Regions from separate parts of the Rhizobium sp. RU35A genome, predicted to be linked through region 4. Evidence: predicted binding sites of a transcription regulator. Region 4 holds the regulator's gene; each other region holds the start of a gene.
The links. Region 4 encodes LexA, which represses DNA repair genes until DNA is damaged. Its sites were predicted from a motif close to TGTTCNNNNTGTGTTCNG; they were not measured.
Positions count from the first base shown of each region.

Region 1: a site for LexA is predicted at 877-894, ahead of recA (recombinase RecA). Genes of this name have one in related genera too.
Region 2: a site for LexA is predicted at 998-1,015, ahead of uvrA (excinuclease ABC subunit UvrA). Genes of this name have one in related genera too.
Region 3: a site for LexA is predicted at 1,245-1,262, ahead of ruvC (crossover junction endodeoxyribonuclease RuvC). Genes of this name have one in related genera too.

Region 1 is NZ_FTMR01000010.1:117,055-119,257, forward strand. It holds gene recA (recombinase RecA) at 1-819, opposite strand, end outside; gene F3H95_RS20510 (PAS domain-containing sensor histidine kinase) at 1,029-2,203, opposite strand, start outside.
Region 2 is NZ_FTMR01000010.1:29,706-31,908, reverse strand. It holds gene uvrA (excinuclease ABC subunit UvrA) at 1-863, opposite strand, end outside; gene F3H95_RS20125 (single-stranded DNA-binding protein) at 1,129-1,686, shown strand; gene F3H95_RS20120 (HPP family protein) at 1,697-2,203, opposite strand, start outside.
Region 3 is NZ_FTMR01000002.1:406,522-408,724, forward strand. It holds gene F3H95_RS06490 (hypothetical protein) at 1-1,115, opposite strand, end outside; gene ruvC (crossover junction endodeoxyribonuclease RuvC) at 1,308-1,820, shown strand; gene ruvA (Holliday junction branch migration protein RuvA) at 2,028-2,203, shown strand, end outside.
Region 4 is NZ_FTMR01000007.1:147,152-149,354, reverse strand. It holds gene F3H95_RS16755 (ComEC/Rec2 family competence protein) at 1-615, shown strand, start outside; gene lexA (transcriptional repressor LexA) at 596-1,315, opposite strand; gene F3H95_RS16745 (helix-turn-helix transcriptional regulator) at 1,668-2,203, opposite strand, start outside.

The DNA of each region.
Region 1 (2,203 bases), on a different contig from region 4:
GATGTCGAACTCGACCTGCTTGAAGGGCGGCGCCATCTTGTTCTTGACGACCTTGACGCGGGTCTGGTTGCCGACAACCTCTTCGCGCTCCTTGACGGCGCCGATGCGGCGGATGTCGAGGCGAACCGAGGCATAGAACTTCAGTGCATTGCCGCCCGTGGTGGTTTCCGGCGAACCGAACATCACGCCGATCTTCATGCGGATCTGGTTGATGAAGATCACCATGCAGTTCGAGCGGGAGATGGAGGCCGTCAGCTTGCGCAGCGCCTGGCTCATCAGGCGGGCCTGAAGGCCCGGCAGATTGTCGCCCATCTCACCTTCGATTTCGGCGCGCGGCGTCAATGCCGCAACCGAATCGACGACCAGCACGTCAACCGCGCCGGAGCGCACCAGCGTATCGGTGATTTCCAGCGCCTGCTCACCGGTATCCGGCTGCGAGATCAGCAGATTCTGCAGATCGACGCCCAGCTTGCGGGCATAGACGGGGTCCAGCGCATGTTCGGCATCCACGAAGGCGCAGATGCCACCCTTCTTCTGGGCTTCGGCAATGGTCTGCAGCGCCAGCGTCGTCTTGCCCGAGCTTTCCGGCCCGTAGATTTCGACGATGCGGCCCTTGGGCAGGCCACCGATGCCAAGCGCGATATCGAGGCTGAGCGACCCGGTCGAGACGGTCTCGATTTCGACCACGCTCTCGTTCGCCCCGAGCTTCATGATCGAGCCCTTGCCGAAGGAGCGTTCGATCTGGGAGAGTGCCGCCTCCAGCGCCTTGCTTTTGTCCACTGTCTTTTCCTCTACGAGCCGCAATGAATTCTGTGCCATCCCATCCACCTTTAGGTTATTGCAGCCGCGTGGGCAACAAGCATCCGATGGAGATGATGTACTCTTTTTGTTCTCTTTTCGCAAGGGGCAACCAAGCCCCTGAATCGCAAAAATAATTCGTCCTGTGTTCTCCAGACGTTCCGCACGGTTTGATCCACGCCGAAGTCCCGGAATTTCCTCGGATTTCCGAAGATCGGCAGAGGCTGCCTTCAATCCTTCCGGTCGAGCATTTCCCTGACCGCCACGGCCAGCTGCTTCAGCGAGAAGGGTTTCGGCAGGAAGCCGAACTTCGCATCCGCCGGCAGGTTTCGGGCAAAGGCATCCTCCGCGTAACCGGACACGAAGATGAATTTCAGGTCCGGATAGGTCTTGCGCAGTTCGCGCAGCAGCGAGGGGCCATCCATTTCCGGCATCACAACGTCGGAGACGACGATGTCCACCTTGCCGTCCAGCTCCTGCATGATGTCGAGCGCTTCCGTGCCGGAACCTGCCTCATGCACGGTATAGCCGCGCGTTTCGAGCATGCGCTTGCCGCCACGCCGCACCGCCTCCTCGTCTTCGACCAGCAGCACGACAGCGGAATTGCCGGTCAGATCGACATCCTGCGAGGCGGGTGCCGTGTCGGCGGCCGCGGCCTGCGGCAGGCTGTGACTGCCGGCCGGCTGTGCCGCGGGCTCCGCTTCGACCACCGGCTTCACCTCCGGCACATGGCGCGGCAGGAAGACACGGAAGGTCGTGCCCTTGCCCACTTCCGATTCGGGGTAGATGTAGCCACCGGACTGTTTCACGATGCCATAGACCATCGAAAGCCCGAGACCGGTGCCCTTGCCCACCTCCTTGGTGGTGAAGAAGGGTTCGAAGATCTTGTCCATGATGTCAGGCGCAATGCCGGTGCCGGTATCGGCCACCTCGACCATCACGAAATCCTCGGCCGGCAACCGGGCGCTCGGGAAGGCTGCGGCCTCTTCGGCCGTCACATTGCGGGTGCGGATGCGAATCTCGCCGCCGCCCGGCATGGCGTCGCGGGCATTGACGCACAGATTGATCAGCACCTGCTCGAACTGGGAAAGATCGGTACGCACCGGCCAGAGGTCGCGTCCGTAATCCACCTCCAGCTTCACATTGGTGCCGGAGATCAGCCGGTCGACCAGCATGCGCAGATCGCCCACCACGTCCGTCAGGTTCAGCACCACCGGCCGCATGGTCTGCTTGCGCGAGAAGGCCAGCAACTGCCGCACCAGAACCGCGGCGCGGTTGGCGTTGCGCTTGATCTCCATCAGGTCGGCGAAGCTCGCATCGGAGGGGCGCGCCTGCAGCAGCAGATGGTCGGACGACAGCAGGATGGCGGTCAGCACATTGTTGAAATCATGCGCGATGCCACCGG
Region 2 (2,203 bases), on a different contig from region 4:
AGCCGCGGCTCGATCTCCGGAATGGTGAAACCGGAAACGGGGCAGGCGAATTTTTCCGAAAACAGCACCCGCTCGTGGGTTTCGTTCAGCGATTTGTTGGCCGAACCGCCGGCCGCCGTTTCCTCCGGCGGCAGAGGCTTGTCGGCAAATTCCGCCACGGCCAGGCCATCGGCGAGCGTCAGGCAGGTTTCCAGACTGTCGGCAAGGCGCGCACCGATATCGGGGCGCACCACGACGCGATCCACCACCACGTCGATGTCATGCTTGTATTTCTTGTCGAGCGCCGGGACCTCCGCGATCTCGTAGAACTGGCCATCCACCTTGACGCGCTGAAACCCCTTCTTCATCAGCTCGGCGAGTTCCTTCTTGTACTCGCCCTTTCGCCCGCGCACCATCGGCGCGAGAATATAGAGGCGGGTGCCTTCCTCGAAGGCCAGCACGCGGTCGACCATCTGGCTGACCGTCTGGCTTTCGATCGGCAGACCCGTGGCCGGCGAATACGGCACCCCGACGCGCGCGAAGAGAAGGCGCATGTAGTCGTAGATCTCGGTGACGGTGCCGACGGTCGAGCGCGGGTTCTTCGAGGTGGTCTTCTGCTCGATGGAGATCGCCGGCGACAGGCCGTCGATCTGGTCGACATCCGGCTTTTGCATCATTTCGAGAAACTGCCGGGCATAGGCCGACAGGCTTTCGACATAGCGGCGCTGGCCCTCCGCATAGATCGTGTCGAAGGCCAGCGAGGACTTGCCCGATCCCGAAAGGCCGGTCATCACGATCAGGCTGTTGCGGGGCAGATCGAGATCGATGCCCTTGAGGTTATGCTCGCGGGCGCCGCGAATGGAAATCGTCTTGAGTTCGCTCATCGTGAAAAGCTCTTTGGGAGGACAAGCCCCTTATTTAGTGATCCGGTGGCTTCTGTCGAGGCAAGACTGCCGCAAGATCCGGGCTTCGACTCGCTCCTACGCAGCAGGCTGTTGACAGGATCATAGCGGAATACTAGAACAAAGAAAGAACAAATTTGCCTGTGGATTAAGGCAGCATCCTTTCCTGCGGGCGGGAGGGATGGTTTACACTGCTTCATCCAACGGAATTGAAGTGCCGCGCGATGGCGGCAGACAAGGTGATGAGATGGCTGGCAGCGTCAACAAGGTAATCCTGGTCGGGAACGTCGGGGCGGATCCGGAAATCCGTCGCACGCAGGACGGCCGGCCGATCGCCAACCTGCGCATCGCGACGTCCGAAACCTGGCGCGACCGCAACAGCGGCGAACGCCGGGAAAAGACGGAGTGGCACACGGTTGTGGTGTTCAACGAGGGCCTCTGCAAGGTTGTCGAGCAGTATGTGAAGAAGGGCGCCAAGCTTTATATCGAAGGCGCGCTGCAGACCCGCAAGTGGCAGGACCAGAACGGCAACGACCGCTACAGCACGGAAGTGGTGCTGCAGGGCTTCAACTCGACGCTGACCATGCTGGACGGTCGCGGCGGCGATGGCCCAAGCATGGGCGGCGGCAATGCCGGCTATGGCGGGGGTCGCAATGTGGGCAACAGCGGCGGCGGCGATTTCGGCGGCGGCTATGACGATTATGATCGCGGTGGCCCGTCCTCCGGTTCCGGTTCCAGCCGCGGCGGCGCCTCGTCCGGTGGCGGTGGTTTCGCCCGCGATCTGGACGACGACATTCCGTTCTGATCGATCCGTTTTACGGGTTCACGGTGGCCGGCGAAGCACTGCTTTCGCCGGCCTTTCTGTCTTCGAGCATGGCCACCAGCGCATCGGATTGCGAGAGGATGCCGGCCAGTCGGCTGTCGTCGCGCACCACGGGCATGTCATGAAGTCCGCCTTCGGCAAAGGCGATGATGGCATCGGCAATTGGCGTGTCCGGCCGCACGGTCCTGACCGGCGAGGTCATGATGTCCTTGACCGTATCGTTTGGCGCGCTGGCACCGGCAAGGATCAGTCGCAGGCGTTGTCCGAACGCGATACGCGGGCGCCCCGCAACCCAGCGCGGCTTGTGCAGGAAATCCGTCTGTGTGACGATGCCGACCACTCGCGCATGGTCGTCGGTGACGGGCAGGGCGCGGAACCGGTGCCGGCGCATCAGCTCATGCGCTTCCCGCAGACTGGTATCCGGCGCGACGGCCACCACGTCGCGCGACATGATGCTGGCACACTCCACGTGCCGGGCGCGGCGGCGATAGGAGCGCAG
Region 3 (2,203 bases), on a different contig from region 4:
TCAAGGTCGACGTTGTGCGACAGGCGTTCGGCCGGCTCGGCCATTTCCGTCAGCGCCTGCCCGACACAGTCGGTCTCGCGCAGCACCCGCGACAGGGCATGCTGGGTATCGGCCAGATGGCTGTCAACCTGCCGGTACTGCAGCATCAGGCTGCGCGCGGCCTCGGTACAGTCGGCAGCCAGCTGGCGCAGCGCATCGGCGGGAATGGGCTGCACCGTTGGACGGCCATGTGCAGCCGTCGGATGGCTGGAGGCTGACGGTGCCCTGAGCCGCTGTTCGCTGGCGCTCGCAAGGCTTTCGGCGCGGATCGCCAGATCGCCGACGCGCTCGATCAGTTGCGACAGGTCCCCGAAGGTGCTGGTGGCAGCGGCAGCGGCGTCATGCGCTTCGCCGGCCGCCCGGCCGAGACGCCAGCTGGCCTGCTGACCCTCGGCGGTGCTGCGGCTGACCAAGCGTGCATCCTCGCCGCGCAGCCGGGTTGCCCGCTGCATCACCTCGATGGCGCTCAACGCCTTCTGCATGGCCGGGCGCGCATTGACGAGCCGGTCCCCGATGACCGTGAGATCCGCCTGGCTGGAGCGGGCCTGCTCGCGCATGCCCTGCGTGGCACGGCTGATGACCGAAAGGTTCAGGTTCAGCATTGAAGCGAGACGGTTGAAGCGCACCCGCAGGCCTTCCATGGCCTCCGGGAACGGCTGCTGCACCAGCGTCGTGGCGTCGCCGTTGGAGAGACGGCGCATGGCCTCATCCAGCACGCCGCGGGCGGCCGAATGATCGGCTTCGTTGTCCTGAATGGCTTCCTTCAGGCCCGAAATGCCGCGCGCCAGCGTGCCGATCGTATCCGTCCGTTCCCTGTCGGCAAGGTCTGCCTCCGTGTCCGGTCTGTTCCATTCGCTGGCCTGCTGGGCAAGCCGGTTCAAAGGGTCCGCGAGCTTGAAGGCGAGGATGGCGATTGCCGTACCTGCCGCAAACGCCGCTACAATGCTGAAGCCCAGTATTTCGGGCGAGACACGCGCCGCCTTGATGGCGATCAGCCCCACGGCCACCAGATTGAAGGTGGCAAGCAGCAGGATCGTCTCGATCGACTGGTTCTTCAAGCGGGTGAACATCATCATGATGGACCTCCAGTCTTGATCTACGCACATCACCTAATGTGATTCGGTGCGTAGAGTTGCCGAAGTTGAGGCTGCTGTCCGAGGATTGATGGGCCAGCCTTAACGGGTGGTTAACGGGATTCGCGCAAATGTTTTCTTTTTGTTCGCGTTGCGTCTGGTCGATACAGGTCACGTCGCGATAGGATGGCACACATGACACAGACGATTCGCATCATCGGCATCGACCCGGGCCTCCGCCGCACCGGCTGGGGGGTGATCGACACGCTGGGCAACAGCCTCAAGTTCGTGGCCTCCGGTACGGTGACCTCCGATGGCGACATGGATCTCGCCTCTCGTCTCTGCCAGCTGCATGACGGGCTGGCCGAAGTGGTGCATGCCTATCGGCCGGACGAGGCAGCGGTGGAGCAGACCTTCGTCAACAAGGATGCCGTGGCGACGCTCAAGCTCGGGCAGGCGCGTGGCGTTGTGATGCTGGTGCCGGCGCGCGCCGGTCTGCCCGTCTCCGAATATGCGCCGAATGCGGTGAAGAAGGCGGTCATCGGTGTCGGTCACGGCGAGAAGCAGCAGATCCACATGATGCTGAAGATCCTGATGCCGAAGGTGGAGTTCACCGGCAATGACGCCGCCGATGCGCTGGCGATCGCCATCTGCCACGCCCATCATCGCGGCGGCGAGCGCATGCGCCGGGTGCTGGCCCGCGCCTGAGTTTGTTCTTGACTTGTTCCAGTTTGCGCTCTAGGCACGAGGTAAGGGGACAGAGGTGGCAGGCGGCAGTTCGATGCGGGCGGGTGCGGGGCGTCGGTGGGCATTTCCGCCGGGCGCGGGCGCATCCCGGGTTGCGGCCAGCCGCGCTGACAATCGGGCCGCCAGCGTCTTCTTTTCCTGCGGCATCATCCCGGACGGATCCCCATCATGATCGGTAAGCTCAAGGGCACCATTGACGAAATCGGCGAGGACCATGTGCTGGTCGACGTGCACGGCGTCTGTTACGTCGCCTATTGTTCGTCGCGCACCCTGGCACGCATCGGCTCTGCCGGCGAGGCGGTGGTGCTGTTCATCGAGACCTATGTGCGCGAGGACCAGCTGAA
Region 4 (2,203 bases):
AGCGCACCGCGCCTGTTGTCGCCGCCGCCTGACGCTGCGGCCAACCGAAAGGCAGCCCCTGGAATCCAGAGGGGTTCTGCACAGAATAAGAGAATCGAGCAAACAGAACGGGAGCCGGCGTCAACTGTCACGACGACGACCGACAGACAGTCTCAGCGAGCCGCTGCCAAAGTGCCGCTGAAGGCCGGCGAGGCGGAAACCATCCTGCAGACCCTGCGCAGAGACGCCGAAAAACAGCCGGGACGCTTTGTATGTCTTCCCTCGTCCGGCTGTCTTGCGATCACCTCGCAGGGGGCGACACTCATAACCGTTGAGGACAATCGTCTCACCGGAACCGCTTGCGACCGCGCAGATCTCGTCATTGCGCCACAGGCCCGCTTCGATGAGTGCCGTTCCGGCGCTCTCCTGCTGAGCGCCCAGACCTTGCGCCGCACCGGATCCCTGATCGTTCGTTTTCGCGACAGCCGACGAGTCGAAGACTGGCGCGCGGAAGCTGCCATCATGTCACATGAGCGCCCCTGGAGCGTTCATCGCAGCTATGACTGGCGACGCCGCAGCTTCGAGACAGATGTGCCGGAACCGGTGCGCCGGCTGGTCAGTGATAGCGGCGGATAAGGCCGACCAATCTGCCTTGTATCTTCACCCGGTCCGGTCCGAAGATCCGGGTCTCATAGGCCGGATTGGCCGCTTCCAGTGCGATCGAGGCCCCCTTGCGGCGGAACCGCTTCAGGGTTGCCTCCTCGTCATCCACCAGCGCCACCACGATATCGCCGGGCGTGGCTGTGCTGCCATTGCGGATGATGACCGTATCGCCGTCGAGAATGCCGGCCTCGATCATCGAATCGCCCTTCACTTCGAGTGCGTAATGCTCGCCGGTTCCCAGCATCTCTATCGGTACCGCAATCGAATGCGTATTGTTCTGGATGGCCGAGATGGGCACGCCGGCAGCAATGCGTCCCATGACAGGAACAGTTGCCGTTCCCGTATATTCTTCCGCAGGTGCCGCTGATGCGGCGGACTTGGCGGGCGGCGTCTTGCCGAGACTGCCTTCGATAACACTGGGTGAGAAGCCGCGACGGGGCTGGGCCGGCGGCACATAGGATTCCGGCAGCTTGATTACTTCCAGCGCGCGGGCACGGTTTGGCAGGCGGCGAATGAAACCGCGCTCCTCCAGGGCTGTGATCAACCGGTGGATGCCGGACTTCGACGCCAGATCAAGCGCATCCTTCATTTCGTCGAAGGAGGGCGGCACACCGGACTCCTTCATGCGTTCATGAATGAACAGAAGCAGTTCCTGTTGTTTGCGTGTCAGCATATGGCAACCCCGAGCCCGAAACAAATACAGAACAGACCCTATCTGTTCCTTATGTGTTCTGCAAGCCCCCAAAAGCCGGGTGTTTTTGGGGTGACCGGCTGATGGAGGCGCGATAATTAATCGGGAATGGCGCGCATAATTATTCTGGAATGAAAACGGGCCTGCGCGCTTGATTTATAAAGATTTTTCGTTGGAAAATGGGGGTGCGCAATGCGCCAATCGGTGGAAGCGTTTTGCGCCGTTCCGGCATAATGGTTAAGTAACTGAGTTGGCTTGCATTATTGGGGATAGCGTCCATGTTTTTGTCCGCAGATCGAAAAGATTGCGGATACCTTTGCGGATAGTGATCAATCTAATCCTTTTTGTGCGGGCTTTTCACCTCTTCCCAGAGGGTTGCCCAATACTGAACTTCCGGGTCGTATCCCTCGTTGAAACGCCCTGTTTGGAGTATCGCTCGCAACCGCTCAACAGCGGCTTCTCCATAGGGGGGAACCTTACCCTGATCTAGTTCGCGGTCATGATCTATGGATTCCTCGGCTTTGTTGACGATCTCTTGAATGATGCTTAGCCGCGCATCATCGTCATACATCCGCCTCAGCGAGAAAATTACGTCTATCTCGTCCTGAGATATGTACCATTTTGGTATGAACCCCGGATTTTCCGCAGAAGCTTGAGCAATGCTTCGGTTGATAGACATTTGATATTCTTCAAATGGGGTTTTGTATTCGCCAAAAATCAAGGCGGCAACAGTTACGTTTCCTATTCCTGCTATCTTCTTGATAATTTCACTATTGGGTTGTCTGCGTCCGCTCTCGTAGTTCGATAATGTTGCACGATCCACACCGACGAGGTTGGCGAACTCCGCTTGAGTTTTGTCACCACGAATTT